Regions from separate parts of the Duganella sp. BJB1802 genome, predicted to be linked through region 1. Evidence: predicted binding sites of a transcription regulator. Region 1 holds the regulator's gene; the other holds the start of a gene.

Region 1 (14,452 bases):
CGGCCATGAGCCACGAGCTGCGCACGCCGCTCAACGCGGTGCTGGGCTTCGCGCAGCTGCTGGCGTCGGACAAGCCGCCGCCCAGCGCCGCGCAGCAGCGCTCGCTGGACCAGATCCTCAAGGGCGGCTGGTACCTGCTGCAACTGATCAATGAAATCCTCGACCTGGCGATGATCGAATCGGGCAAGGTGACCATGTCGCAGGAATCGATGGGCCTGTCCGAGGTGCTCAAGGATTGCCAGGCGCTGATCGGGCCGCAGGCGGAAAAGCGCGGCATCCGCCTGTTCTTCGCCGCGCTCAGCGAGCCGTTCTTCGTGCACGCGGACCGCACGCGCGTCAAGCAGGTGATGATCAACCTGCTGTCGAACGCGATCAAGTACAACCGGCGCGGCGGCATGGTGACGGTGGCGTGCGCGGCCGGCAGCGAGGGCATGGTGCGCATCAACGTCACCGACACCGGCGCCGGCCTGAGCACCGAACAGATGGCGCAGCTGTTCCAGCCCTTCAACCGGCTGGGGCAGGAGGACGGCGCCGAGGAGGGCACCGGCATCGGCCTGGTCGTGACCCGGCAGTTGACCGAGCTGATGGGCGGCGCCATCGGTGTCGACAGCGAGGTCGGCGTCGGCACCACGTTCTGGATCGAGCTGGCCGCCAGCGACGAGCCGGTGCTGGAGACCGCCGCCTACGGCGCGCCGGTGCTGCTCGACGAGCGCGACCGCGCCACGCAGAAGACGCTGCTCTACATCGAGGACAACCCGGCCAACCTGAACCTGGTGGAGCAGCTGATCCAGCGCCGCAGCGACCTCAAGCTGCTGACCGCGATCGACGGCCACGGCGGCATCCAGCTGGCGCGCGCCTACCAGCCGGACGTGATCCTGATGGACATCAACCTGCCCGGCGTGAGCGGCTACGGCTGCCTGAAAATCCTGCAGGACGACGCCGCGACGGCGCACATCCCGGTGATGGCGCTGTCGGCCAACGCCATGCCGCGCGACATAGAAAAAGGCGTGGAGGCGGGCTTCTTCCGCTATCTGACCAAGCCGATCAATGTGGTCGAGTTCATGGGCGCGCTGGACCTGGCGCTCGCATTCGCCGCCGAGCACGGCGGCCTCCACCTCAGCACCAACGGAAGCGCATCATGATAGACCCCTCTGAAATACTCGGCGCCGAGATCCTGATCGTCGACGACCAGGAAGCCAACGTCATGCTGCTGGAGCAGATGCTGGCCAACGCCGGCTACACCCGCGTGAGCAGCACCATGGACCCGGTCGCCGTGTGCGGGCTGCACCGGCAGCACCACTACGACCTGATCGTGCTGGACCTGCAGATGCCCGGCATGGACGGCTTCGCCGTGCTGGAGGCGCTCAAGGACATCGAGCCGGACGGCTACGTGCCGGTGCTGGTGGTGACGGCGCAGCCGAGCCACAAGCTGCGCGCGCTGCAGGCCGGCGCCAAGGACTTCGTCGGCAAGCCGTTCGAGCTGGTCGAGGTGGAGACGCGCATCCGCAACCTGCTGGAGGTGCGCCTGCTGCATCGCCGGCTGCACCGCCACAACCAGCAGCTCGAATACACGGTGCTCGAACGCACGGCCGAGCTGCGCGCCAGCGAGGCGCGCTTCCAGCGCCTGGCGGAGCTGTCGACCGACTGGTACTGGGAGCAGGACGCCGACGGCGTGCTCACCCACTGGGCCGGCCCGGTGGCCGACATGGTGGGCATCGGCGGCGGCGACGCCGGCGGCTGGGACGTCGCCGAGCACGCGCTGCTGGAGTCGAACATCGCCGAGCGCAAGGCCTTCCTGGACTTCGTCTACAGCCGCACCATCGGCGGCGCGCTGCAGTATCTGCAGGTCAGCGGCGAACCGATGTTCGACGAGACGGGCCGCTTCGCCGGCTACCGCGGCGTCGGCCGCGACGTCACCGCGATGGCGGCCATGTTCACGCGAAAATAGGCGCGGGCTGTGCCGTTAGTCGCGCGCGCGGCTTTGTTGGGTATAATCGTCGGATTGCAAGCGTCTGCCTTTCGCACCCGCCTCACTCCTCACTAGAAAAATACTCTTCATGGCATCTTCCAACGATAACGTCAGCATGGCGCTGTTCTGCGATTTTGAAAACGTGGCGCTCGGTGTGCGCGACGCCAATTACGACAAGTTCGACATCAAGCCGGTGCTGGAACGTCTGCTGCTCAAGGGCAGCATCGTGGTCAAGAAGGCGTATTGCGACTGGGACCGCTACAAGGGCTTCAAGGCGCCCATGCACGAGGCCAACTTCGAGCTGATCGAAATCCCGCACGTGCGCCAGTCCGGCAAGAACTCGGCCGACATCCGCATGGTGGTCGACGCGCTCGACCTGTGCTACACCAAGTCGCATGTCGACACCTTCGTCATCATCTCCGGCGACTCCGATTTCTCGCCGCTGGTGTCCAAGCTGCGCGAGAACGCCAAGAAGGTGATCGGCGTCGGCGTCAAGCAGTCGACCTCGGACCTGCTGGTGGCCAACTGCGACGAATTCATCTTCTACGACGACCTGGTGCGCGAGAGCCGCCGCGCCAAGCGCGAGTCCAGCACCGAGACCAAGCCGGCCGTCAAGCGCTCGCCGGAAGAGGAGCGCATGCGCCGCGAGGAGATGGACAAGCGCCGCAACCAGGCGGTGGAAATCGCCGCCAACACCTTCGAGGCATTGGTCTCCGAGCGCGGCGACAGCGGCAAGATCTGGGCCTCCGTGCTGAAGGAGGCGATCAAGCGCCGCAAGCCGGACTTCAGCGAGTCCTACTATGGCTTCCGCACCTTCGGCAACCTGATCGAGGAATGCAAGGCGCGCGGCCTGCTGGAATTCGGCCGCGATGAAAAGTCCGGCGCGTATGTGTATCGCGGCACCGGCGTGGCGACGCCCGGCTTGCAGGTGAGCGAGGCGCCGCTGGACGGCGCGCAGGCCGAGGCGCAGGATGGCGGCAAGCAGGAGTCGCGCCGCAGCCGCGGCCGCGGCCGCACCGCCGCCGAGCGTTTCGCCGAGCGTCAGGCCGAGCGCCTGGCGCAGCAGGCGCGCGTCGCCCAGCCTGCCGAGGACGAGGCGGAGCAGGACGTGCCGGCCTATGTCGAGCCCGAGCAAGTTGCTGGTCAGCCGGAAGCGGCGGCGGAACCTGCGGCCGAGTCCGATCGTGGCCGTGGCCGTGGTCGCGGCAATCGCGGCGGACGCAAGCAGGGTGAGCGTCAGGAACGGGCCGAGGCTGCGGCCGAGGCGCCGGTGGTCATCGAAGCGGCGGTCGAGCTGCCGGTGGTGGCCAGCGAGCCGGTGCTTGCCATCGACGCGCCGGCCAAGAAGAAAAGCGGCCAGAAACCGCCCGCACGCAAACTGAAAGAGGCCGCCAAGCCGAAGGCCGAGGACGCCGCATCGGGCAAGGGCGGCAAGGGCGCGAAGAATGCGCGCGGCGGCAAGGGCGCGGCAGCGGTGAGCGGCGAACAGCCGGCTGCAACGCCTGCGCCTGCGCCGGTCGAAGCGCCGGCCCCGGCGGCGCCGGCCGAGGCCGAGGCCGAAGCCGCGCCGGCCGCCAAGCCGGCCAAGGCCAAGGCCGCCGCCAAGCCGCGCAAGCCGGCGGCGCCACGCGCACCGCGTGCGCCCAAGGCCGCCGCCGCCAAAGCCGAGGAGTAATCCCGGACGGGGAGGGCGGGCCGACTCGGCTGATCGTATAATGGCAATGTTTTCATCTGCCTAACAACGGTGCCGAACATGCCCATCCTCTCCGAAATCACGCTGTATCCGATCAAGTCCTGCGGCGGCATCCCGCTGCAGGAAGCCACGCTGACCGTCACCGGCCTGATGTCCGGACAGATCTACGACCGCGAATGGATGGTGGTCGACGGCGCCGGCGTCTGCCTGACCCAGCGCGACCATCCGCGCATGGCGCTGATCACGCCCAGCCTCAAGGGCAGCACCTTGGAGCTGCGCGCGCCCGGCATGCTGCGGCTGGAAATTCCGCTCGACCTGCCCGATCCCTATCTGGCGCCCACCCTCACCACCCAGGTCTGGGACGACACCGTGCTGGCCTACGACTGCGACGACCTGACCGCCGCATGGTTCACCCAGGCGATCGGCGTGCCGTGCCGGCTGGCGCGCTTCCACGCCAACGCCGAGCGCGCCGTCAGCGAGAAGTGGACCAACGGCGTGGCCGCCACCACCATGTTCTCGGACGGCTATCCGATGCTCGTGGCCGGGGCCGCTTCGCTGGACGACCTGAACGACAAGCTGCGCCGTGCCGGCCGCGAGGCCATCCCGATGAACCGCTTCCGTCCCAACCTGGTCGTGTCCGGCATCGAGGCGTTCGAGGAGGACTACGTCGAATCGTTCCAGCTGGGCGACGCCTTGCTCAAGCCGGTCAAGCCATGCTCGCGCTGCCCCATGCCGTCGGTCGACCAGGCCACCGGCCAGTTCGGCCCCGACCCGCTGGACATCATGCAAAGCTATCGCGCCAAGGCCGAGCTGGATGGCGCCCTGTGCTTCGGCATGAACGCCATCCTGGTCGCCGGCGAGGGCCAGCAGGTGCGGGTGGGGCAGGAAATCGTCGTCACGCTGGCGTTTTAACGCGCTCAGGCATTCCCAATCGGCAAAAGTTGGCGTAATGTGGCAAGGGGAATGAAACCAGCTGATGAGTAAGGGCAAATATGACGCAAACTGCAACAGGCAAGTTATCGCCGCAGACTGACCACGCCGCGCGCGCGGTGGATCTGGCGGCCGAAAACCAGGCCCTGCGGGCGCGCATGGCTTACCTGCTGGAGCAGGCCGAGCGCAACCACTCCATCATGACCCGCCACCAGGCGTTCGACCTGGACATCGTCAGCGCCGCCAATTTCCCCGAACTGATCGGCACCATCTTCCGCGTGCTGCCGGTGATCTCCGAGCTCGACAGCGTGACCCTGACCCTGGTCGACGAGGACGCCGACATCCGCACCGTCATGCTCAAGCTGGACGTGGTGTTCGAGGATTTCCCCGAGCTGATCTTTGTGGAATCGCTGGACGGGCTGGGCTTCGACCTGGGCCAGCGCAACGTCTACACGCCGACGCCCAAGCCGCTGCTGGGGATGTACGACGCGCAGCGCCACGCGACGCCGTTCCCGCGGCCGCCGGCCGGGCTGCAGAGCGTGGCGCTGGTGCCGCTGCTGCGCAACAAGCGCATCATCGGCAGCCTCAACCTGGGCAGCTGCGACCCGACCCGCTTCACGCCCAGCCTGGGCACGGACTTCATCGAGCACATGGCGTCGATCATCGCCATCTGCCTGGAAAACGTCATCAGCAACGAGATGTTGAAGTACATCGGGCTGACCGATTCGCTGACCGGGGTCTACAACCGGCGCTACATCGACCGGCGCCTGCTGGAAGAGATCGCGCGTGCGCGGCGCCAGAAATATCCGATCTCGTTCATGTACATCGACATCGACCACTTCAAGCGGGTCAACGACACGGTCGGCCACGGCGGCGGCGACGACGTGCTGCGCGAAGTGGCCACCCGCATCAAGAACGAGCTGCGCACGTCGGACGCGCTGGCGCGTTTCGGCGGCGAGGAATTCGTCGTGTTGCTGATCGACGCCAATCTGGAAAGCGCGGCCTTCGTGGCCGAGCGCATCCGCGCCAGCGTGGCCGGCAGCATGATCGCGCTGTCGCAGGAATTGCAGTTGTCGGTCACGGTATCGATCGGCGTGGCCTGCCTCAATCCCGGCGAAGCCGAAGGCGACCCGGCAGCCATCGCACGCGCCTGGGTGGCGCAGGCCGACACGCTGCTGTACGTCGCCAAGGAAACCGGCCGCAACCGCGTAGTGAGCCGCGCCGAACCTGTTGCGCAACACGGGGGCAAGTCGACATTCGGATACGAGCTCAACCGTAGGCGCCTACGGTTGAGCTCGTGTCCGAATGTCAGACTTGACCCCCAGCCAACGGCAGAGTCCGTGTCCGAATGTCAGACTTGACCCCACTGTGTTTTAGCGCAGCAGGCGCTGCTCGGCGCGGTTGACGGCTTCGGCCGTGCCGCGCAAGACCACCACGTCGCCCGCTTCCAGCACCAACTCCGGCGTCACGTCCAGCCTGCCCTTGCCGCGCCGGATGCCGCTCACCTCGGCGCCCGCGCCGGCCATGTCGATCTCGCCCAGCGACTTGCCCACGCCGGCCGCGCTGTCGCTCAGCGTCACCGAATGCAGGCGTTCCATATCCGCCTCCTCGCCGGCGTCGCTGGCGCCGTGGAAGTAGCCGCGCAGCGAGGCGTAGCGTTCCTCGCGCGCCGTCTGCACCCTATGCACCACCCGCCGCAGCGGCACGCCCAGCATCACCAGCGCGTGCGAGGCCAGCATCAGGCTGCCCTCCATCAGCTCCGGCACCACCTCCGCAGCGCCGGCCGCCTTCAAGCGGTCGAGGTCGGTATCGTCGTACGAGCGCACGATCACCGGCAAGGTCGGCGCCAGCTCGTGCACCAGGTGCAGCACCTTCAGCGCCGACGGCGTGCTGGCGTAGGTGATCACCACCGCGCTGGCGCGGTAGATGCCGGCCGCCACCAGGCTTTCGCGCCGCGCGGCGTCGCCGTAGGACACGTTGCGCCCGGCCGTCTGCGCCTCCTGCACCCGCTCCGGATCCAGGTCCAGCGCGTGGTAGTCGATATTTTCCTCGGCCAGCAGGGTCGCCAGGCTCTGCCCGCTGCGGCCGAAGCCGCACACGATCACGTGCTTGTTGGTGGACATGGTGCGGCTGGCGATCTTGGTCAGCGCCAGCGATTGCATCATCCATTCGTTGCTGGAGACCTTCATCACGATCTGGTCCGACTTGGCGATGATGAACGGCGCCACCAGCATCGACAGCACCATCGACGCCAGCACCACCTGGATGATGAGCGGGTCCATCAGATGGCTGCCGCCGGCCAGGTTCAGCAGCACGAAGCCGAACTCGCCGGCCTGCGCCAGCGCCAGGCCGGTACGCATCGACACGCCGTCCGAGGCGCCGAACAACTTGGCCAGCCCGGCGATCAGCGCGAACTTGAGCAGCACCGGCCCCGCCAGCAGCACCAGCACCAGCCACCAGTGCGTCATCACCAGCCGCACGTTGAGCAGCATGCCGATGGTGATGAAGAACAGTCCCAGCAGCACGTCGCGGAAGGGCTTGATGTCCTCCTCCACCTGGTGCTTGTACTCGGTCTCGGAGATCAGCATGCCGGCCACGAAGGCGCCCAGCGCGAGCGACAGGCCGGCGCGCTCGGTGATCCAGGCCGCGCCCAGCGTGATCAGCAGCAGGTTGAGCATGAACAGTTCCTGCGAGCGCCGCTTGACCACCACCGTGAACCAGCCGCGCACCAGCTTCTGGCCGAAGAACAGCAACAGCGCCAGCACGATCACGGCCTTGACGCCGGCCCAGGCCAGCGTCTCGGCCAGCGCGTCCGGCCGCTGGCCCAGCGACGGGATCAGGATCAGCAGCGGCACCACGGCCAGATCCTGGAACAGCAGGATGCCGATGATCTTGCGGCCGTGCGCGCTTTCCAGCTCCAGCCGCTCGGTCAGCATCTTGGAGACGATGGCGGTGGACGACATGGCCAGCGCGCCGCCCAGCGCGAACGAGGCCTGCCAGCCGATGTGGATGGCCGGCGGCAGCTGGGTGGCGATGGCCCAGCCGAACACCATGGTGGCGGCGATGGTCAGCACCACCTGCGCCATGCCCAGCCCGAACACGATGCGGCGCATGGCCATGAGTTTGGGCAGGGAGAATTCCAGCCCGATGGAGAACATCAGGAACACCACGCCGAACTCGGCCAGCGAGTGGAAGGCCTCGCTCGACTCGGCCAGGCCCAGCGCGTGGGGGCCGATCAGGATGCCGACCGCCAGGTAGCCCAGCATCGGCGGCAGTTGCAGCATGCGGAAGGCGACCACGCCCAGCACCGCGCTGCCCAGCAACAACAAGGTCAATTCCAAAGGTGTAAACGTCATATCAACCTGGCCAGAAAATATTATTTCGTTGTTTGTGGGCTGTAGGGGCCCTTATGTTGTTACTGGCAAGTTTTTTGCTTTCTCAATTCGGCTATACTTGGGCATGAGTGTAACCCATGAAAAAACAATGCTGAAAGCTTTTGACGCAAATATGGCCGCGCATGCGTTGCGCCTTGCCCGCGACACCCTGCAGAACGAGGCCGAGGCCATCGCCGCCCTGAACGCCCGCCTGGACGCCGACGACAGCGTGGTGCAGGCCATCGAACTGTTGCTGAACTGCAAGGGCCGCGTGGTCGTGTCCGGCATCGGCAAGTCCGGCCACATCGGCCGCAAGATCGCCGCCACGCTGGCCTCGACCGGCACGCCGGCGCTGTTCGTGCATCCGGCCGAAGCCGCCCACGGCGACCTCGGCATGGTCACCGCCGACGACGCCTTCATCGCCATTTCCTACTCCGGCGAGAGCGCCGAGCTGATGACCATCCTGCCGGTGGTCAAGCGCATGGGCAGCAAGGTCATCGCCATGACCGGCAAGCCCGGCTCCAGCCTGGCCGGCATCGCCGACGTCCACCTGAACGTGGCCGTGGCCAAGGAAGCCTGCCCGATGAACCTGGCGCCGACCACCTCCACCACCGTCACGCTGGCGCTGGGCGACGCCATCGCCGTCGCGCTGCTGGACCTGCGCGGCTTCAAGGAGGAGGACTTCGCCCGCTCGCATCCGGGCGGCGCGCTGGGCCGCCGCCTGCTGACCCATGTGCGCGACGTCATGCGCAGCGGCGACGCCGTGCCCAAGGTCACCGCCGACGTCAAGCTGACCGACGCGCTGCTGGAGATCACGCAGAAGGGCATGGGCATGACCGCCGTGGTCGACGCCGACAACAAGCCGATCGGCGTGTTCACCGACGGCGACCTGCGCCGCATGATCGAGAAGGTCCAGGACTTCACCAAGGTCGTGATCCGCGACGTCATGCACGCCAACCCGCGCAGCATCTCGCCGGAAAAGCTGGCGGTCGACGCCGTCGCCGTGATGGAGCAGTTCCGCATCAACCAGATGCTGGTGACCGACGCCGACGGCAAGCTGGTCGGCGCATTGCACATCCACGACCTGACCCGCGCCAAGGTGATCTGATGACCGAACCGACCTATGTGGAACGCGCCGCGCGCGTCAAGCTGATGATCTTCGACGTCGACGGCGTGCTGACCGACGGCAGCCTGCACTACGGCGCCGAGGGAGAGGCGCTCAAGACCTTTAATGTGCATGACGGCCTGGGCATCAAGCTGCTGCAGGAGTCCGGCGTGCAGACCGCCATCATCAGCGCGCGCACGTCGCCGCAGGTGATCAAGCGCGCGGCCGACCTCGGCATCGGCTTCCTGCACCAGGGCGGCCACGACAAGCTCACGCCGTTCAAGGCGCTGCTGGAAAAGACCGGCCTCACCGCCGAGCAGGTCGGCTTCATCGGCGACGACGTGGTCGACCTGCCCATCCTCACGCGCGTCGGCTTCGCGGTGGCCGTGCCGAACGGCCGCGCCGAGGTGCTGGAGCGCGCCCACCACACCACGGTCGCCGCCGGCGGCCGCGGCGCCGTGCGCGAAGTGTGCGAACTGCTGCTGCACGCGCAGGGCACGTACGAGCGCGTGATGGCGCAGTTCCTGGTTTGACGAGGACCGAGCATGCATAAGAGAACAGCCCACCGCTGGCAGCTGACCATCGTGATGGTGGTCGGTGTGTTGGTCGCCGTCGGTAGCTTCTGGCTGGTGCAGGTGGTCAACCAGGCCGGCCAGCAGGCGCAGGCCGACCAGCACCGCGACGAGCCGGACTACATCATCGACCGCTTCAGCATGGTCCGCATGAACAAGACCGGCCAGCCGGCCTACATCATCTCCGGCGAGAAGCTGACCCACCGGCCGGTCGGCGACGCCTCCGACATCGACAAGCCGTACGTGCACAGCCTGTCCGGCGACCAGCCGCCGATGAATATGCATGCCGACACCGCCCATGTCGACCAGGGCAATACGCGCGTCAAGCTCAGTGGTAATGTGGACGTGGTGCGCCCGGCCACGCCGAAGGCGCAGGCGCTGCGCATGACGACCTCGACCCTGACGGTGTACCCGGACGAGGAACGGATGGAAACCACGGCGCCGGTGGCGCTGGAAATCGGCAACGCCACCGCCAACGGCGTCGGCATGAAGGCCAACAACGCCACCCGCGAAGTGCAGCTGGGCGGACGCGGGCAGCTGGTGCTGCCGCCGCGCCCCGGCCATTGAAGAACCAACGATGAAGAATGGAATGACGATGAAAAAACTGATGTTTTCGGCCGCCGTGCTGCTGATGGCGGCCTGTGCCGCCCACGCGGAAAAGGCCGACTCCACCAAGCCGACCACGATCCAGTACGACGACCTGCAGATCGACGACGTCAAGCAGGTCAAGACGCTGATCGGCAACGTGATCCTGACGCGCGGCACCTTGCTGCTGAAGTCGCCCAAGGCGGTGATGACCACCGACCCCGAAGGCTACGACTTCGTCGTGCTCACCAGCACGCCCGGCACGCCGGCCACCTTCCGCCAGAAGCGCGACGGCGCCGGCGACCAGTGGGTCGAGGGCGAGGCCGAGCGCATCGAATACAGCAACAAGACCGACCTGGTCAAGCTGTTCTCCAAGGCCAAGGTGCGTCGCCTCGAAGCGGGCCGCCTCAGCGACGAGGTCAACGGCGAGTTCATCTCCTACGACAGCCGCAAGGAACAGTTCGCCGTGAAGAACACCGTCACCGGCGAGAGCAAGCCGGGCGCCGGCCGCGGCACCATGGTGATCCAGCCGACCATCCGCCCGGCCGCGCCGGCCACCGCGCCAGCAACCACGCCGGCCGCGTCGACGCCGCCGGCCACGGAGAAGTGAGCATGGAACCATCCTGCGGTAGCACCCTGATCGTACGCGGCCTGCAAAAGACCTACGGCAAGCGCCAGGTCGTGCATGACGTCTCCCTGCAGGTCGAATGCGGCGAAGTGGTGGGCCTGCTCGGCCCCAACGGCGCCGGCAAGACCACCTCGTTCTACATGATCGTCGGCCTGGTGCCGTCGGACGCCGGCAGCATCGACATCAGCGGCACCGACATCTCCTCGCTGCCCATCCACCGCCGCGCCTCGCTCGGCTTGTCCTACCTGCCGCAGGAAGCGTCGGTGTTCCGCAAGCTGACGGTGGAAGAAAATATCCGCGCCGTCCTCGAAATTCAGAAAGTGGACGGCAAGCCTTTATCCAAGGCTGCCATTGATGAACGGCTCAATACCCTGCTGGCCGATTTGCAGATCGAAAAGCTGCGCGAGAACCAGGCGCTGTCGCTCTCGGGCGGCGAGCGCCGCCGCGTGGAGATCGCGCGCGCACTGGCGACCAACCCGCGCTTCGTGCTGCTCGACGAACCATTCGCCGGGGTCGACCCGATCGCCGTCATTGAGATCCAGCGCATCGTGCGCTTCCTCAAGGAACGCGGCATCGGCGTCCTCATTACCGATCACAATGTGCGCGAGACGCTGGGCATCTGCGACCGCGCATATATCATCAACCAGGGCACGGTATTGGCTTCAGGCCGGCCAGACGACATCATCGCCAACGAATCGGTGCGTCGCGTGTATCTGGGTGAACACTTCCGTATGTAAAACCCATGAAACAGTCTTTGCAACTGCGCACGTCGCAGCACCTCGCGCTGACGCCTCAGCTGCAGCAGTCGATCCGGCTGCTGCAACTGTCGACGCTGGAGCTGCATCAGGAACTGGAACAGCTGCTGACCGATAATCCGCTGCTGGAGCGCCTCGACGACCCGCTGGACCGCTCGCTGCGGCTGCTGTCGGACGGCGCCATCAGCCAACAAGCCCCGGTCGGCGACGCGCCGCCCGAAGGCCCGCCCAACGCCCAGGAAGCGCCTGCCGCCGACGCCGACAACTACGACGGCCCGGCCGCCGACACCGAGAGCACCAGCAGCGACGCCGACGTCGACTGGAGCGACGCCGGCCGCAGCAAGGCGCCCGACGACGAGGATTCGCGCCCGCAGCTCGAGGCCAGCCACTGCACGCTGCGCGAGCACCTGATGGAGCAGATGCGCGTGACGGTGCTGGAGATGCGCGACCGCGCGCTGGTCGAGCTGATCATCGACGCGCTGGACGAGAACGGCTACCTCGAGGAATCGCTGGACGAGATCCACGCCCGCCTGCCGGAGGAGCTGGAGGTGGACATCGACGAGCTGCGCACCGCCTTGTCGCTGCTGCAAAGCTTCGACCCGATGGGCGTGGGCGCGCGCAACGCGTCCGAATGTTTGGCGCTGCAGATCAAGCGCCTGCCGGGCATACCGATGGTGACGCGGCGCATGGCGCTGGCCATCGTGGAAAATCATCTGACCTGGTTCGCCCAGCGCGACTTCAACAAATTGAAGAAGGCGCTGGTGTGCGACGACGAGGATTTGCGCGAAGCACAAACCGTCATCCGCCAGTGCAATCCACATCCGGGCTCGGCGTTCGCGTCGGACGTGTCGGACTACGTGGTGCCGGACGTGATCGTCAAAAAAGCGCGCAACGGCTGGCAAGTGAGCCTCAACAACGACGTCATGCCGCGCCTGCGCGTGAACGCCATGTACGCCAACCTGCTCAAGCAGGGAAAAGGCGAGGGCGCGATGGGCGCGCAGCTGCAGGAAGCGAAGTGGCTGATCAAGAATATGCGCCAGCGTTTCGACACGATTTTGCGCGTCGCACAAGCGATAGTAGAACGACAAAAGAACTTTTTCTCCCATGGCGCGGTTGCCATGCGCCCCCTTGTGCTTCGCGAAATTGCTGATACACTGGGTCTACACGAGAGCACTATTTCTCGTGTAACAACTCAAAAATATATGCTGACCCCGCATGGCATGTTTGAGTTGAAATATTTCTTTGGTAGCCATGTCGCCACCGAAGCGGGGGGGGAAGCAAGTTCGACGGCGATACGCGCACTCATCGTGCAATTGACAGGAGCAGAAGACCCGAAAAATCCTTTATCCGACAGTAAGATTGCGGACATGCTGGGAGAACAAGGCATGGTGATTGCGCGACGAACTGTTGCCAAATATCGCGAAGCTTTAAAGATCCCGCCAGTCAGTCTCCGCAAGTCTTTGTAGTTACTTGGTTCCTGCGCGCCCGGTGGCAATGGGCCCCGCACTAACCGTAAGAAGCGACATTATCTTTAGGAGTGTGTATGAATCTCACCATCAGTGGACATCATCTCGAAGTGACCTCTGCCATCCGTGAATACGTGCAGAGCAAGCTGGAACGCGTCACCCGCCACTTTGATCAAGTGATTGATATTGCTGTCATCCTGACCGTAGATAACCTTAAAGAGAAAGAGAAACGCCAGAAGGCTGAAATCAACCTGCGCATGTCGGGCAAGACCGTCTACGTGGAAAGCCTGTCGCAGGACCTGTACGCCGCCATCGACACCTTGGTCGACAAGCTGGATCGGCAGGTCATGAAGTACAAAGCCAAGGTCCAAGAGCACGGCCACGATGCGATCAAGCATCTCCCGGATAGCTACGAACCCGCTGCCGCCGCCCTATAACAACGGCCTCGGCACCATCAAACTAAGGGCGCACTGGCGCCCTTTTTTGCGCCCGCATAGAATAGGGTTTTCACCACTATCCTGCGACCTCATGAGCGAATACGTCCACACCAGCGTCAGCAACGGAACCGGCTTCATCACGCTGGACCGGCCCAAGGCCTTGAACTCTTTATCGCTGGCGATGGTGCGCGCGATCACGCAGGCGCTGCTGGCATGGCGCGACGACAGCGCCATCGCCGCAGTCGTCATCCGCAGCAGCAGCGAGAAGGCCTTCTGCGCCGGCGGCGACATCCGCTTCTTTTACGACGCCGGCCGCGCCACGCCGCAGGGCGGCAGCGCGCTGGTGGAGGACTTCTTCACCGAGGAGTACGCGCTCAACCACCTGATCCATTTTTATCCCAAGCCCTACATCGCGCTGATGGACGGCGTGGTCATGGGCGGCGGCATGGGCGTGGCGCAGGGCGGTCCCGGCTGCCGCGTGCGCATCGTCACCGAGCGCACGAAGATGGCCATGCCGGAGGTGAACATCGGCCTGTTCCCTGACGTGGGCGGCAGCTACTTCCTGTCGCGCGCGCCGGGCAAGCTGGGCTGCTACCTGGGCGTGACCGGCGTGACCATCGGCGCGGCCGACGCGCTGCACGCCGGCTTGGCCGACCACTTCGTACCGGGCAGTGAGATGGCGGCGCTGTCGGCCCTGCTTGACGCGACGCCGGGCACCGGCTTGCGGGCCGCCATCGCCGCCTTCGCGGCGCCGTTCAAGGACGCGGCGGGCGACAGCAAGCTGGCCGCCGAACGCGCCGCCATCGACCGCCACTTCGGCGCCGGCTCGGTGCCGGCCATCGTCGCCTCGCTGAAGACGGACGACAGCGCCTTCGCGCAAAAGACGCTGCAGGTGATGGCCACGCGCTCGCCGCTGATGATGTGCGTGACGCACGAGC
Region 2 (14,452 bases), on a different contig from region 1:
CGGCGCCGAGCCGCGGCCCTGGGTGCCGTTGACGTTGACCACCGCCGAGGTGTGGCGGCGCTTGCCGTTGACCAGCACCAGCGTCTGGTCCGGCGACAGGCCGCGCAGCTGGGCCGGGCGCACCGCGTCGCTGGCGTCGGCGCCGGATGGGCGCGGGAAGTTCATCGACGGCAGCAGGCGGCCCAGTACGGTGGCCAGTTCGCTCGAGCCGCTGGCCTGCAGGTCTTTCGCGCCGATCACGTCGACCGGCGATTCGGAGTCGATGGTGCGGCGGTTCTTGGCATAGGTGCCGGTCACGACCACGGACTGCAATTCACCGTCGGCGACGGCTTGCTGGGCGAAGGCGGGAATGACGGTGGTGGCGATCAGGCTGCTGAGCAGCAGAGGGCGGGCGAGGGGATGGACGGTGCGGCGTGTGCTCATGAGACGGTCTTTCTACGTTGACGATGAGGAAAGCTTACCAGTGCGCAAAGTTGCTGCCCACGAATGGTTACGTCTAATGATATGCAAGATTGGGATAACGTGCAGGAACAACACTCTTTTCACGCGAGATCGGCGAAAAGAGTGTTGTTTAAAAGCGCCCGGTTATTGGCCGGGGTTGGGGATGGCGGCGTGGATGGCGTCGACCTGGGCCAGCACTTCTGGCGGCAGTTGCACGCTGTAGGCGTCGATGTTTTCCTTCAGCTGCGCCAGGTTGGTGGCGCCGATGATGGTCGAGGCCACGAACCAGCGCGAGTAGCACCACGCCAGCGCCAGCTGCGTTGGCGTGAGGCCGTTGGCGCGCGCCAGCTCGGCGTATTGCGCCACGGCGGACAGCACCGCCGGACGCAGGTAGCGCGGGCTCCAGGTCGGCGGGAACAGCGTCAGCCGGCCCTTGGCTTTCGGGTCGTCGTGGTACTTGGCGGTCAGCTGGCCGAACGCCAGCGGGCTGTAGGCCAGCAGGCTGACGTTCTCGCGGTAGCAGGTCTCGTCCAGCAGGCTGGTCTCGAAGTGGCGCGCGGTCAGGTTGTACAGGTTCTGGATGGTGGCGATGCGCGGCAGGCCACCCATCTCGGACTGCTTGATGAACTCGTTCACGCCCCAGCACGATTCGTTGGACACGCCGATCGCGCCGATCTTGCCTTCCTTGATCAAGTCGCCCAGCGCGGCCAGGGTTTCATCGATCGCCACGCAGGGACGCTCCAGCTTGGGATTGAAGGCGTTCGAGCCGAACACCGGCACGTTGCGGCTGGGCCAGTGCAATTGGTATAAATCGATATGGTCGGTCTGCAGCCGCTGCAGGCTGGTCTCGACCGCCGCGCGCAGGTTGGCGGCGTCGAAGTTCTGCTGGCCGCCGCGCACCCAGCTGATGTGCGGGCTGGGCCCGGCCGCCTTGGTGGCCAGCACCACCTTGCCGCGCGCGCCGCTCTTCTTCAGCCAGCTGCCGATGTGGCGCTCGGTCATGCCCTGCGTTTCCGCGCGCGGCATCACCGGGTACATCTCGGCCGTGTCGATGAAGTTGATGCCGCGCTCGAGCGCGTAATCCAGCTGGCTGTGCGCGTCGGCTTCGGTGTTCTGCTCGCCGAAGGTCATCGTGCCCAGGCAGATCTTGCTGACGCTGAGGTCGCTCGTTCCGAGTTGAGTCTGCTGCATGCCGTCTCCTTGGTTGTTCCTTAGTTGCCGCGCAGCGCGTCCGCGCAATCGCGCACCAGCGCCGGACCGGCGTAGATCAGTCCGCTGTACAGCTGCACCAGCTGCGCGCCGCACGCCATTTTCACCTTGGCGTCGGCGCCGCGCAGGATGCCGCCGACGCCGATGATGGGCACGGCATCGCCCAGCTCGGCCTTGAGCAGGCGGATCACCGTGTTGGACAGCTCGAACACCGGCGCGCCCGACAAGCCGCCCGCCTCGGCGCCGTGCAGCATGCCGGTGACGGCGTCGCGGCTGAGCGTGGTGTTGGTGGCGATCACGCCGTCGATCTTGTGGCGCAGCAGCGCGTCGGCGATGTTCTTGACCTGGTCGCCGTCCATGTCCGGCGCGATCTTCAGCGCCAGCGGCACGTAGCGCTTGTGCTGGTCGGCCAGGCGCAGCTGGGCGTCCTTCAGCGTGCCCAGCAGGCCGTCCAGTTCCGAGCCGCCTTGCAGCTGGCGCAGGTTCTTGGTGTTCGGCGACGAGATGTTGACCGTCACGTAGCTGGCGTAGGGATAGACCTTCTCCAGGCAGTGCAGGTAGTCGTCGGTGGCGCGCTCGATCGGCGTGTCGGCGTTCTTGCCGATGTTCAGGCCCAGCACGCCGGCCTTGTCCTGGTAGAAGCGCGACGACTGCACGTTGGCGACGAAGGCGTCGACGCCGCCGTTGTTGAAGCCCATGCGGTTGATGATGGCGTGCGCCTCCGGCAGGCGGAACATGCGCGGCTTGGGGTTGCCCGGCTGCGCGCGCGGCGTGACGGTGCCCACCTCGATCGAGCCGAAGCCCAGGTCGGCCAGCGCGTCGATGTAGGCGCCGTCCTTGTCCAGGCCGGCGGCCAGGCCGACCGGGTTTTTAAACGTAATGCCCATCACGGTGCGCGGGTCGGCCTTGGGCTGCTTGACCAGCTTGGTCAGGCCCAGGGCGGCGGCGCGCTTGAGTGCGGGAAGGGTGAAGTGGTGGGCGGCTTCGGCGTCCATGGAAAACAGCAGCGGACGGGCCAGCGAGTACAGGAATTTTTCGGACATGGGGAGCTCTTGTTGGTGTTCCCCGTATTTTATCAGGCGTCCAGCACGCTCCACTCGCCGCGGATGCGCGCCTCCAGCGGCTTGAAGTTGGTTTTGTACGACATCTTCGGGCTTTCCTTGATCCAGTAGCCCAGGTAGACGTAGGGCAGCTTGAGTTCGCGCGCCTGGGCGATCTGCCACAGCACGTTGAAGGTGCCGTAGGAAGCGCCCTCGACATCCGGGTCGAAGAAGGTATAGACCGACGACAGGCCGTCGGACAGCACGTCGATGATGCTGACCATGCGCAGCGTGCCGCCCGGTTCGCGGAACTCCACCAGCCGCGTGTTGACCCGGCTTTGCAGCAGGAATTGCGCGTACTGGTCGCGGCTGTCCTGGTCCATGCCGCCGCCGGCGTGGCGCTTGCTCTGGTAGCGCAGGTAGAGGTCGTAGTGCTCGTCCGAGAACGACAGCGTGGCCACGCCGGCGACCAGGTTGCCATGCTTGACCCACGCGCGCCGCTGGCCGCGGCTGGGCGCGAACAGGTCGGCCACCACCCGCACCGGGATGCAGGCCTGGCAGCCGTCGCAATACGGGCGATAGGTGAAGATGCCGCTGCGGCGGAAGCCGTTCTTGACCAGCTCGGAATACACGTCGGCGTTGATCAGGTGCGAGGGCGTGGCCACCTGCGAGCGCGCCTGGCGCGCGTCCAGATAGCTGCAGGGGTAGGGCGCCGTCGTGTAAAACTGCAGCGTCGCGAAAGGCAGATCGTTCAGGTGCGTCATGCGCGTCCTATCGAGAGCGGTGGTGTAAGCCTATGATAGCGCCAAGTTTCCGAAGGCGCTGGTCACCTTTAGCTTAACTGTCCGCAGCCAGCGGTGCAATGGGTTCCCACACAGTGATCTGAGGCAATTCAATAGTGTTGCGCAGATGCGCCAGGAATTGCGCGCGCGGAATCGGCGCCGCGCCCAGCGAGGCCAGGTGGCCGGTCTCCTGCTGGCAATCGATCATTTTCACGCCGTGTTGGCGCAGGAAGCGCACCAGGTAGGCCAGCGCGATCTTGGAGCCGTCGGTGACGCGCGCGAACATCGATTCGCCGTAGAACATGCGGCCGATCGAGACGCCGTAGGCGCCGCCGACCAGCTGGCCGTCCAGCCACAGCTCGGCCGAGTGGGCGTAGCCCAGCTTGTGCAGGCCGGTGTAGCCGGCGATGATGTCTTCCGAGATCCACGTGCCGGGGCCGTCCCTGCGCGGCGCGGCGCAGGCCCGCATCACCTGTTCGAAGGCGCTGTCGAAGCGCACCTGCCAGCGGCCACCGGCGGCCATCTCGCGCTCGACCTTGCGCAGGGTTTTCTTCAGGCTGTCCGAGATGCGGAACTGGTCGGTCATCAGCACCATGCGCGGATCGGTGCTCCACCACAGGATGGGCTGGCCTTCGGAAAACCAGGGGAAGATGCCGTGCCGGTAGGCCATCAGCAAACGCTGTGGCGACAGGTCGGCGCCGGCCGCCAGCAGGCCGGGCGCATCGGTGGTCAGCGCCTCCGCCACGTCGGGGAAGGGGCTGTCGGTTTCTAGCCAGGGAATCACGTTGTCGAGTTATCTGAACGCATGCTGCGGACTATGTCCTGGGTGTGGAAGCCGTAGCTGCCGCCCTCACGGATTTTGACGCGGTCGGCGAAAAACAGTTCCAGCGTGGCGTGAATGGTGGGGAAGGCCAGGTCGTCCCACGGAATCTCCGCCTCGCTGAACAGTTGCACTTCCAGGCTTTCCTCGCCGGGGGCGAAGTCCAGGTCCAGCAGCGTGGCCAGGTAGAACATGTGGACCTGGTGCACGCGCGCCACGTTCAGCAGCGAGAACATCTGGCCCAGCGCGATATTGGCGCCGGCTTCCTCCTGGGTTTCGCGGATGGCCCCTTCGGCGGTGGTTTCGTTGTTCTCCATGAAGCCGGCCGGCAAGGTCCAGTAGCCGTGGCGCGGCTCGATCGCGCGCTTGCACAGCAACACCTTCAGTTCGCCGTCGCGTTCCCACACGGGGATGGTGCCCAGGACCATCTTGGGGTTCTGGTAGTGGATGGTGGCGCAGTTGCCGCACACGTAGCGGGGGCGGTTGTCGCCGGCCGGGATCGCCAGGCTGACGGGGGCGGCGCATTCGGAACAAAATTTCATAGGGGATAACTCAAGTCGGTGGATATGCTCACTTTGACTACTTTACACCGATAGTCGCCTGTTCGGCATGTCCTATGCCTATAGGTAACAGCATTTATTCGGACTATCGCGAGCGATGTCAGGATTAATATTGCCTAATGTAAGGATTTGCCCTATAATGATTACATCAGACGCGGGGTGGAGCAGTCTGGCAGCTCGTCGGGCTCATAACCCGAAGGTCACAGGTTCAAATCCTGTCCCCGCAACCAAATTCGAAAGCCGTTGATGCCGTCAGGTATCAGCGGCTTTTTCATTTGCGCGACGTTTGAGCGGGATCAAGGCAAATCGGCGACCGGAAAACCACCTTTCCCTATAATCGACCTTCTTGTGGGGAGTTTTTTCATGCGAAAAATCAGACCTTCCGCGATTGTCGTGTTTCTTTCCATGCTGGCGCTGGTGTTGCTGCTGGCAGTGCTGAGCGCCTGGTGCGGCGTGGGCAATATTCCCGGCCTGGGCGATTTCCGGGGCGTGGCCGTCACTGCGGCGGCCGTGGTGCTGGTCTACCTGTACGGCATGCTGGTCTTCCGTATTTTCATGTGGGCGCTGCCTCTGCATGATGGAAATATCGAATTCGGCTCCAGGCAGGAGTTCATCTATCAGGTCTACGTCCTGTTCTACCTGATCCTGTTCAATTCGCTGATACGCGGCGGCATCATTCCGATCCCGATCATGCGGCTGATCTACCTCGGGCTGGGTGCCCGCCTGGGCGCCAACACCTACAGCTCGGGCATCATTTACGATCCCTCGTTCGTGACCATGGGCGCCAACAGCGTGGTGGGCGAGACGGCCTTGCTGGTGCCTCATGTGATCGAGGGCGATACCTTGGGACACTATTTCATCACGATAGGCGACCATGTCACGATAGGCGCCCATGCGGTGGTGCTGTCCGGTGTGACGATAGGCGACAACGCCATCGTGGCGGCCAATTCGCTGGTGGCCAAGGGAACGCGCATCGCGTCCGGCGAGATCTGGGGAGGCAGCCCGGCGCGGCGCCTGAAATAAGACCAAAAAAGGCCGGCGCCCCCAAGCGCCGGCCTCTACCGATTACCGATCGCAGACCCCGGCCAGGGATTATTGCCGCTTTTCGCGGCGGCGGCCGAGCGAGCCCATGCCGAAGATGCCGGCCGCAACCAGCGCCAGCGTGGCCGGCTCGGGCACGGGCGTGAATTGCTGGGCGCCGTCGATGTTCAACACGAATTGCGAATCCGTGTTCGGACCGGTCGCGATGCCGTTGACCAGCAGCGGCCGCGTGAAACCGGGCGCGGCGGGGCCGGGGAAGTTGAGCGTGGTGTCGAACCGGGTGCCGGCCAAGGCCGGCGAGACGTAGGTCGCGTTCGTCATCAGCACGGTGCCGGCCAACGTCGCCGAGCCGACGCCGGTGGCGCCGGGAGTGCCGGACGTGCCGGTCGCTAAAAAGGTCGACAGTTCCGCATCCCAAGTGCCCGACAGCATGGCTACGCCATCGGTGAATCCCAGTCCGGTCGCTTGGTCGGCATCGGGCGAGTTATCGAAATACACCGTCCAGGTGCTGGTGGTGGAGGGGGTGAAGGTGAGCGCGACCGTGGAGCAGCCCGCGTTGAGGCAGGTAGCCCGTTCGTGTAAGGTGGCGGTGGTGGTCAGCTCATAGGTGCCCACGGCGGGGCCCGGGGGCGCGACGCGCAGATCCGGCGTCGCCGAGGTGCTGCCGATGGCTGCGGCGAAGGCCTGGTACGTCAGGGTGAAGTCGGCGAAGTCGCCGGTGTTGTTGGCGGGGGTCAGCGTGAACCCCTGAACCAGGCCCGCGCCGTTTTGATGCCAGTCGATCCCGGTGAAATTCTGGAGGATGCCGTCGCCGCCCAGGGCGGAGGGAGCGGCCGGTTCTCCGGGGTTGCCTGCAAACAGCACGTTGGCGGCGCTACGGGTGTCCAGCGTTGTCGCGTGGACTGCGCCGGCCGAGAACAGCGCTCCCAGCAGAGCGCTTAGTGTGCCTAATTTTTTCATTTTATTTCCTTCCTGATGAATGAAGAGTCGCTACGCAAGGGGCTTCGAAACTTTGCCAACCCATCTGAAACCGGTCGGCTACCCTCTACCTAGCAAATGCCAAGCCATGTTTGAAGGAATGTCTAAGTAGTTGTTTTAAAAGCGTATTTTTGTATTCTTCCGATCCGTCATGGAGAGGCTGTAAAAATAACCGACACTACAGCGCATCGAGCCTCGCCTTCACCTCGGCGCGTTTCGGGAAGTCCTTGCCGGAGGCCAGCAATTGTTCGAACTGGCGGCGCGCCGCGATGATATTGCCGGCCTTCATCAGGGTCAGGCCGAGGTGATAGCTGATGTCGGGCGTGTCGGGCGCCAGCGTGTTGGCCTTGCGCAGCAAGGGCAGGGCGCGGCCGGTATCGCCCTGCTCGGACAGTATCCAGCCCAGGGTGTCGAGGACGGCGGGGCTGGTGCCGGCCAGCCGGTAAGCCTGTTCGGCGGTGGACAGGGCGCGCTCGTCCTTTTCCTGCTGGTAAGCCCAGGCCAGGTTGTTGAGCGCCACGGCGTTTTTCGGGTCGAGCCGGACGATGGACTCGAACAAGCCGATCGCCGCCGGGTAGCGCCCGGCCGACAGCTCGGCGCCGGCCAGGTAGAGCCGGACGCTGAGCTCGGCCGGGTGCTGCTGCAGCCACTGGGCGGCGTGCTGGTTCGCCTCCTTGCCTTTGCCCGCCTTCAGCAGCGCCTGGTGGAGCTTGATCGCCAGCGGCGGCAGCTTGCTCATCTTGAACGCCTGCTCGTAGGCGCGCAGTGCCTCCTGCGGTTTCTGCCGCTCCGTCCAGATATCGCCCTCCAGTGTCAGCCCCGCCGGCAGGTCGGGCCGCTGGCGCTGCACGGTCTGGGCGAGGGCCAGCGCGTCGGTGTAGTCTTTATTTTCCACCAGCAAGGTCGCGGTGAGGACTTGCGCTTCGAACCAGTCCGGCTTCAGGCGCAAAGCTTTCTTGGCCGAATCGAGTGCGCCGGCCTGGTCCTTGAGCGCGGCCTGGGCATAGGCAATGCGCAGCTGCACAGCGGCCGACGCCGGCTGTATTGCGGCCAGCTTGCTATAGTTTTCCAGCCCCGCCTCGTAGTTGCCGTTGGCAACCTGGATCTGCGCCAGCAGCGCCAGCGCGTCGGGATCGGCCGGATGGCTGGTCAGCAGCGACTGGGCCAGTTTCAGGGCTTTGTCCTTTGCGCCGGCACCCTGGTAAAGATTCGCCAGCAGCAAGGCCGGCGTCAGGGCGTCGGGATGTTCGGCGGTGGCGCGTTCCAGCCAGCGCATCGCTTCCGGGGCGTTGTTGCGTCGCAGGGCCAGGCGGGCCAGCGCCGTCATCAGGCCGACGTTCCGCTTGTCCCTGGCCAGCGCCGCCTCGTAACGCTGGCGGGCCTGTTCGGGTTTCTTTTCCGCCAGATCCATTTGCGCCAGGTTCTCCAGCGCCGGCAGGTAGGACGGGTCCAGCGCCAGCGCCTGCTCGAAGCCGGCGCGCGCGCCAGCCAGGTCGTGTTTGGACAGGAGGATGCCGCCCTTCATGTTTTGTATTAGGGGATTTTTTCCGTCGTGCCGCTCCATCGCGGTGATCGCCGACAAGGCCTTGTCGTATTCCTGGTTGCGCAAATAGGTCATCGCCAGCAGGATGCCGGCGCGGCCGCTCTTGTCGTCCAGCGTGGTCGCCTGTTCCAGTTCGGCCACCGCGCGCGCCGATTCGCCCGCGCCCAGGCGGCTCAAGCCCAGCGAGGTGTGCAGGCTGGCCGTTTGCGGCGCCAGGTCGCTGGCCGCCTGGAAGTACTCGGCCGCCTTGGCGAAATGCCGGGCCTGCATCTGCGCCTGTCCGGCCAGGGCCAGCAATTCGACGTCTTTGCGGTTGGCCTCCAGCAGCGGTTCCAGCACGGCGAGCGCATCGTCGGTCTTGCCGCTCCTCAAAAGCAGTCCGGCCAGGCGTTTGCTGGCGTAGACCTGGTGCGGATACGCGTCGAGGAATTTGCGCAAGGACAGCTCGGCCTCCAGATACGAGCCCATCGCCAGCTGCACCGAACCCATCAGGAGGACGCTGGGCATGTGATCCGGCATCGCGCGCAAGATCTGCTGCAGGGTGTCGCGCGCCGCCGGGTATTTCGCTTCCTGAAAATCGAGCAGGGCTTGTGTGTAGAACACCTGCAGGCTGCCGGGCGCGTTCTTGCGGGCGGCGTCGATCTCGGCGCGGGCTTCGGCCAGTTTCTTGCCCTGGATCAGGAGGTTGGCGCTGTCGATGTGGGCCTGGGTATTGTTCGGTTGCAGCGTCAGGATTTTCTTGTACGTCAGCAGGGCTTCCGCTTCCTTGCCCTGCAGGCGCAGCAGGTCGCCCTTGAAACGCAGGCAGTCGATGTTGTCGGGATGTTTGGCCAGGGCGCGTTCGATGCGCTCGGTGGCCAGGTCCAGGCGCTGCGACAGCGCGGCGATCTTCGCCTGGCCCAGCAGGGCGTCGGCCAGGTCCGCTTCTTTCGCCAGCACTTCGTCGAATAGTTGCCGGGCTTGCTCAGTGTCGCCCAGGCCCAGATGCGCGTTGGCGCGCAGGACGAGCAGCGCCGTCCGGTGCGGGCTGGCCGGGTCCGGTTTGATGTCGTCGAGCAGTTTCTGGAACTGGCCCTGCATCAGCATCACCTTGCCCAGGAGCGGCAGGATTTCCGCCGGCGCCATGCCCAGCGCCTTGGCCTTGCGCAGTTCCTTTTCGGCCGACGCGGCATCGCCGGCTTCGATGTACACCTCGCCCAGCAGCAGGCGGGCGCGGGCGTTTTCGGGCGCTTTTTGCAGGGCGTTTTTCAGTTCGATGATGGCCGATCTGGTTTCGCCCCGCGCACGGTATTGCCGGGCCTGTTCCATCAGGCTGTCGGCGTCGCGCGCGCCGTGGCAGGCGCCCAGCGTCAGCATCAACAGCATCGGGGCTACGAGTCGGGTCATGCTGGTCTCCTGGACGGTGGCACCTCCGCGATCTTAGGACGCAATGCCGGTGCTCGCCTTACGCTTGATCAAGCCAGCGTGGCGTAGGAGATCCTGATGTAGTCGAGCATGGCGGGCGTGATCCAGGTGCCGCTGAGCAGCGCGGGTTCCTGGTCGTGCGCGGCGCGGATCTTGGCCAGCGTGGCCGGGTCGCCGCCGATCTGCGACATGTAGAGGTCCATCCAGCGCTTCGCCAGCGCCTGCGCCGACGGCGCGTCGTGGGCGACGCCGTCTTCCAGATGCTGGTGCACGCCGGCGATCAGCGCCATCCACTCGTCCTGGTTCTTGCCGCTGTTGGCGCGCATGGTGTGCATCTCGTCGGCGTCCAGATAGCGCGCGTAGATGCCCAGCTTGCGCGCGGCCATCGCCGCCGACACGTATTCCTTGAGCGCCGGCGTGATGCGGGTCTGCTGCTGCGCCTTGACCTCCCGGTCCAGCATGACGGTGATGCGGCGCGCGAACTCGGGATTGGCGGCGGTGTCGTGCTGCAGCGTCCGCATCCAGCGCTCCGACAGTTCGCCCGCGCGTGCGTCGTCCGGCGGCACGCCTTGCGCCATCAGCGTTTCCACCTCGGCCACCAGCGCGGCCCAGGCGGCGTTGCGGCGCGCGTCCTGCTGCCAGAAGGGCAGGCGCTTCAATTCCTCGCGGGTGAAGTACTTGTCGTACAGGTCCATCTTCTCCAGCGTTTGCAGCCAGTCGGACAGCTCGGGACTGCCGCCGTTGCTCAGCACCTGTTGCAGCCGCGTCAGCTGTTCGCGCAGCATGGTTGCCTGTTCGATCTGCTTGCCCAGCGCGGCGATCTGCTGCGCGACGATGTCGGCGAACGGCGCGTCCGGACTGGCCAGGAAGGTGGCGATGTCGGCCAGCGACATGCCGAAGCGCCGCAGCGTCTGGATGTGGTGCAGGCGCGCGACGTCGTCGCGGTTGTAGAGGCGGTAGCCGGAATCGGCGCGGGCCGACGGCGTCAGCAGGCCGATGCTGTCGTAGTGGTGCAGCGCGCGCACCGTCAGGCCGGCGCGCGCGGCCAGCTCGCCGATTTTCAACACGGTTTTTTCCATGCCCGCAGTGTACGTCAAACCGTGGCCCGGACCATGCGGAAGATGCCGCTCAGGCGCAGGCCGTCGCCGCGCCCGCCCAGATAGCGCTCGCTCAGTTCCGGCGCGCCGAAGTGCTCGACCCGGCTGTAGCCGAAGCGGCGCAGCATGTGTTCCAGCGCCTGCGGATCGAAGGTGCTCAGCAGGTGCTCGCCCTGCGCCGCCAGCGCGGCGGCCACCACTTGCAGCCCCATGCGTTCGGTCTCGCCCAGATGGCTGTCGTGCACGCAGTAGTCGAACACGATGCTGCTGCCCGGCGCGAAGCCGGCCACGTCCTGCAGGGTCCGCATGACGGCGTCCGCCGGCAGGTACATCGTCACGCCCAGCCAGGAGCAGCAGGCCGGCGCGTCGGCGTCCAGGCCGGCCAGCTGCAGGTCGGCGCTGAGCGAGGCTTGTTCGAAGTCGGTGGCCACATAGGCCAGCGACGCCGGCGCGGCGATGCCGGCCGCGCGCAGGCAGGCGCGCTTCCATTGCTGCATGGCGGGCAGGTCGACCTCGTAAAGCCGCGCGGACGGCAGGCAGTCGGCGCGATAGGCGTAGGTGTCGAGGCCGGCGCCGAGGATCACGTACTGGTTCACGCCGCCGCGATGCGCGGCCTGCCAGCTGTCTTCGGCCAGGCGGGCGCGCACCACCAGCGTGGCGCGCATCGCGGCCGCCAGCGGATGGCGCTGGCGCTCGCCGTCGCCATGCAGCCGGGCTGCGCCCTCGGCGCCGAGGAGGGGCACGGCGACCGGATCGCGCAGGATCAGCGGCGCATCGTACAGCTGGTGGGCGGCGCGCAGGGTGGCGGTCATCCAGGCGCTGGGCTTGGGGCCGGCCAGCTGGCCGAGCGGGGAGGGGATGTTGGGCTGCATGTGGACTCCTTCAGGACAATGCAGCAGATCGTAAAGCCTGACGCTGCGTCAGGCTCAAGCGAAAACAATGTTGGCGACGCGCTAACGGCCTCCTGGCCCGATTGTGCACCGATTAACACAACGGGCTTTGTCAAATTTGACTTAAGTCAAGGACGTGCGATTTACCGCCGGCCGGCGCGCGGCATTGCTGGGCATACCCCAGTGCCGATGCTACTCTCAAGCAATTATTACCACTCCGGTGCCTGTCATGGCTAGCAATCATTCCCGATTTATCGTTTTGGTCACAGCGACCTACGTCGTGCTCGGCACGGCCTGGGTGCTGTTGTCGGACCAGCTATTGTCCGCCCTTAAAACCGACACCATGGTCTGGTTGTCCGGCGCCAAGGGCGTGTTCTTCGTGACGTGCAGCGCGGCCGGCTATGCGCTGGCGATGCGGGCGGTGTCGGCCGGCGCCGACCGCCGCCAGCCGTTGTTCGAGGTGGCGGCCCGTGGCTTGATGCCCGGCGTCGGCCGCCGCTATGGCTGGTGCCACTATCCGCTGGCGCTGGTGCTGGTCGGCGCGATGCTGATGATCCGCGTGCTGCTGGTCGACGCCAGCGAGCCGCGTCCCTTGCTGGTCATGTTCATGCTGCCGATTATGATCAGCGCGCTGGTGGGCGGCCTGGGGCCGGGCTTGCTGGCGACGGCGACGGCGGCGGTGGGCATCAAATGGCTGGTGCTGCGTCCCTTGCACGGCCTGGACTTCAGCGACCACTACGACCTGATGCAGTGGCTGCTGTTGATCGTCAACGGCGTGGTGGCCAGCATGCTGAGCGAATTCATGCGCAGCGCCCTGCGCAAGGGCGAGTCCGACCGCAAGCTGTTGAGCGGCATCGTCGGCGGCACCTCGGACGCGGTGTACGTCAAGGACCTGCAGGGCCGCTACCTGCTGGTCAACCCGGCGACGGTGGCTTTTCTGGACCGGCCTGCCGACCAGATCCTGGGCCGCACCGACGAGCAGCTGTTCTCCGCGCAGTCGGCCGCCAGGATACGGCAGCACGACCAGTCGGTGATGCGGACTGGCCGCGCCCAGACCAGCGAGGAACACGTCATGCTGCCCGATGGCCGCGAGGCGCTGTTCCAGTCCACCAAGGGGCCGCTGCTGGACCGGGCCGGCCGCGCGTCCGGCATCTTCGGCATTTCACGCGACGTCACCGAGCGCAAGCAGGCCGAGGAACGCATCGAACGCCTGGCGCACTACGACGTGCTGACCGGCCTGCCCAACCGGGCGCACCTGGACGAGCGCGCGCGCCAGGCGATCCTGCAGGCGCAATGCGGCAGCCACAAGCTGGCGGTGATGTTCCTGGACCTGGACCGCTTCAAGGACATCAACGACAGCCTCGGGCACAGCATCGGCGACGCGCTGCTGGTCATGCTGGCGCGCCGCCTGCGCCTGACGCTGCGGGCCGACGACGTGGTGGCGCGGCTGGGCGGCGACGAATTCATCTTCCTGCTGCACGGCGACGACGCGGCCGCCCTGCCGCGCGTGGCGCAGAAAATCCTCGACATGGTGGCCGAGCCGTTCGCCATCGACCAGCATGAGCTGGCGGTCAGCGGTTCGATCGGCGTGGCGCTTTATCCGCAGGACGGCAAGGACCTGGAGGCGCTGGTGCGCTGCGCCGACGTCGCCATGTACCGGGCCAAGCAGAACGGCCGCAACGGCTACAGCTTCTTCACCAGCGACCTGGAGGACGAGGCGGTGCGGCGGCTGCAGATCATCAACGCGCTGCGGCATGCGCTGGAGAACCATGAACTGAGCGTCCACTACCAGCCGCAGTTCGACGCGCGCGACGGCGCCATCATCGGCGCCGAGGCGCTGCTGCGCTGGCAGCATCCGGTGCTGGGCGCGGTGTCGCCGGCCGAGTTCATCCCGGCCGCCGAGGAGAGCGGCTTAATGCTGCCGATCGGCGAATGGGTGCTGCGCCAGGCGGTGCGGCAGATGAAGACCTGGCTGGACCAGGGCATGGAGCCGTTCGTGATGGCGGTGAACCTGTCGGCCGCGCAGTTCCGCCATCCCGACCTGCCGCAGCTGGTCGGCAGCATCCTGATGCAGGAGCAGCTGGCGCCGGAATTCCTGGAGCTGGAGTTGACCGAGGGCGCGGCCATGCACGATCCACCGGCCGCCATCGCCGTGATGGACCAGCTGCACGAGCGCGGCGTGCGCATGGCGATCGACGATTTCGGCATCGCCTACTCGTCGCTGAGCTATCTGAAGAAGTTCAAGATCTACAAGCTGAAGATCGACCAGTCCTTTGTGCGCGACATCGGCACCGACCCGGAGGACCGCGCCATCGTGGCGGCCATCGTCAACCTGGCGCGCGGCCTGGGCCTGCGCACCATCGCCGAGGGCGTCGAGCACCCGGCGCAGCTGGAGTACCTGCGGGAGCATGGCTGCGACGAGATACAGGGCTTCTATTACAGCCGGCCGTTGACCGCCGAGCAGTTCGAGGCGTTCGTCCTGGAGCGGGAGGAGCGCCGCGTGGCCTAGGCTTGCGCGGCGCGCGGATGCAGGCTGGCCCACAGGTGGGCGGCGGCCATGGTGCGGTGGGGACTGTAGCGGGCCAGGATCTGCTCGGTGCGTGCCATGTCCGGCTTGGCCTCTTCGCCCAGCAGGTGCTGGAGCGCG

Evidence for each region. The regulator sigma-54, encoded in region 1, starts transcription at its own class of promoters, with help from an activator protein. The targets are predictions, from matches to a motif close to TGGCANGNAANCTGCTTT.
Region 2: the regulator sigma-54 is predicted to act here: its motif matches at 6,943-6,960, upstream of pepA (flocculation-associated PEP-CTERM protein PepA).

The regions. Positions count from the first base shown of each region.
Region 1 is NZ_JABWEF010000009.1:9-14,460, reverse strand. Features, by position in the region: gene HUX88_RS15450 (hybrid sensor histidine kinase/response regulator) at 1-1,142, shown strand, start outside; gene HUX88_RS15445 (response regulator) at 1,139-1,948, shown strand; gene HUX88_RS15440 (NYN domain-containing protein) at 2,058-3,644, shown strand; gene HUX88_RS15435 (MOSC domain-containing protein) at 3,723-4,574, shown strand; gene HUX88_RS15430 (diguanylate cyclase) at 4,655-5,953, shown strand; gene HUX88_RS15425 (monovalent cation:proton antiporter family protein) at 5,966-7,948, opposite strand; gene HUX88_RS15420 (SIS domain-containing protein) at 8,076-9,074, shown strand; gene HUX88_RS15415 (HAD family hydrolase) at 9,074-9,604, shown strand; gene lptC (LPS export ABC transporter periplasmic protein LptC) at 9,617-10,210, shown strand; gene lptA (lipopolysaccharide transport periplasmic protein LptA) at 10,239-10,838, shown strand; gene lptB (LPS export ABC transporter ATP-binding protein) at 10,841-11,593, shown strand; gene HUX88_RS15395 (RNA polymerase factor sigma-54) at 11,599-13,077, shown strand; gene hpf (ribosome hibernation-promoting factor, HPF/YfiA family) at 13,155-13,514, shown strand; partial or broken gene HUX88_RS15385 (3-hydroxyisobutyryl-CoA hydrolase) at 13,606-14,452, shown strand, end outside.
Region 2 is NZ_JABWEF010000019.1:144,012-158,463, reverse strand. Features, by position in the region: gene HUX88_RS25775 (TonB-dependent siderophore receptor) at 1-423, opposite strand, end outside; gene HUX88_RS25770 (aldo/keto reductase) at 586-1,632, opposite strand; gene HUX88_RS25765 (quinone-dependent dihydroorotate dehydrogenase) at 1,653-2,693, opposite strand; gene HUX88_RS25760 (arginyltransferase) at 2,726-3,454, opposite strand; gene aat (leucyl/phenylalanyl-tRNA--protein transferase) at 3,528-4,256, opposite strand; gene HUX88_RS25750 (NUDIX hydrolase) at 4,253-4,834, opposite strand; tRNA gene HUX88_RS25745 (tRNA-Met) at 5,006-5,082, shown strand; gene HUX88_RS25740 (DapH/DapD/GlmU-related protein) at 5,216-5,875, shown strand; gene pepA (flocculation-associated PEP-CTERM protein PepA) at 5,945-6,853, opposite strand; gene prsT (XrtA/PEP-CTERM system TPR-repeat protein PrsT) at 7,050-9,800, opposite strand; gene HUX88_RS25725 (MerR family transcriptional regulator) at 9,869-10,897, opposite strand; gene HUX88_RS25720 (class I SAM-dependent methyltransferase) at 10,912-11,787, opposite strand; gene HUX88_RS25715 (bifunctional diguanylate cyclase/phosphodiesterase) at 12,035-14,314, shown strand; gene HUX88_RS25710 (DNA-3-methyladenine glycosylase 2) at 14,311-14,452, opposite strand, start outside.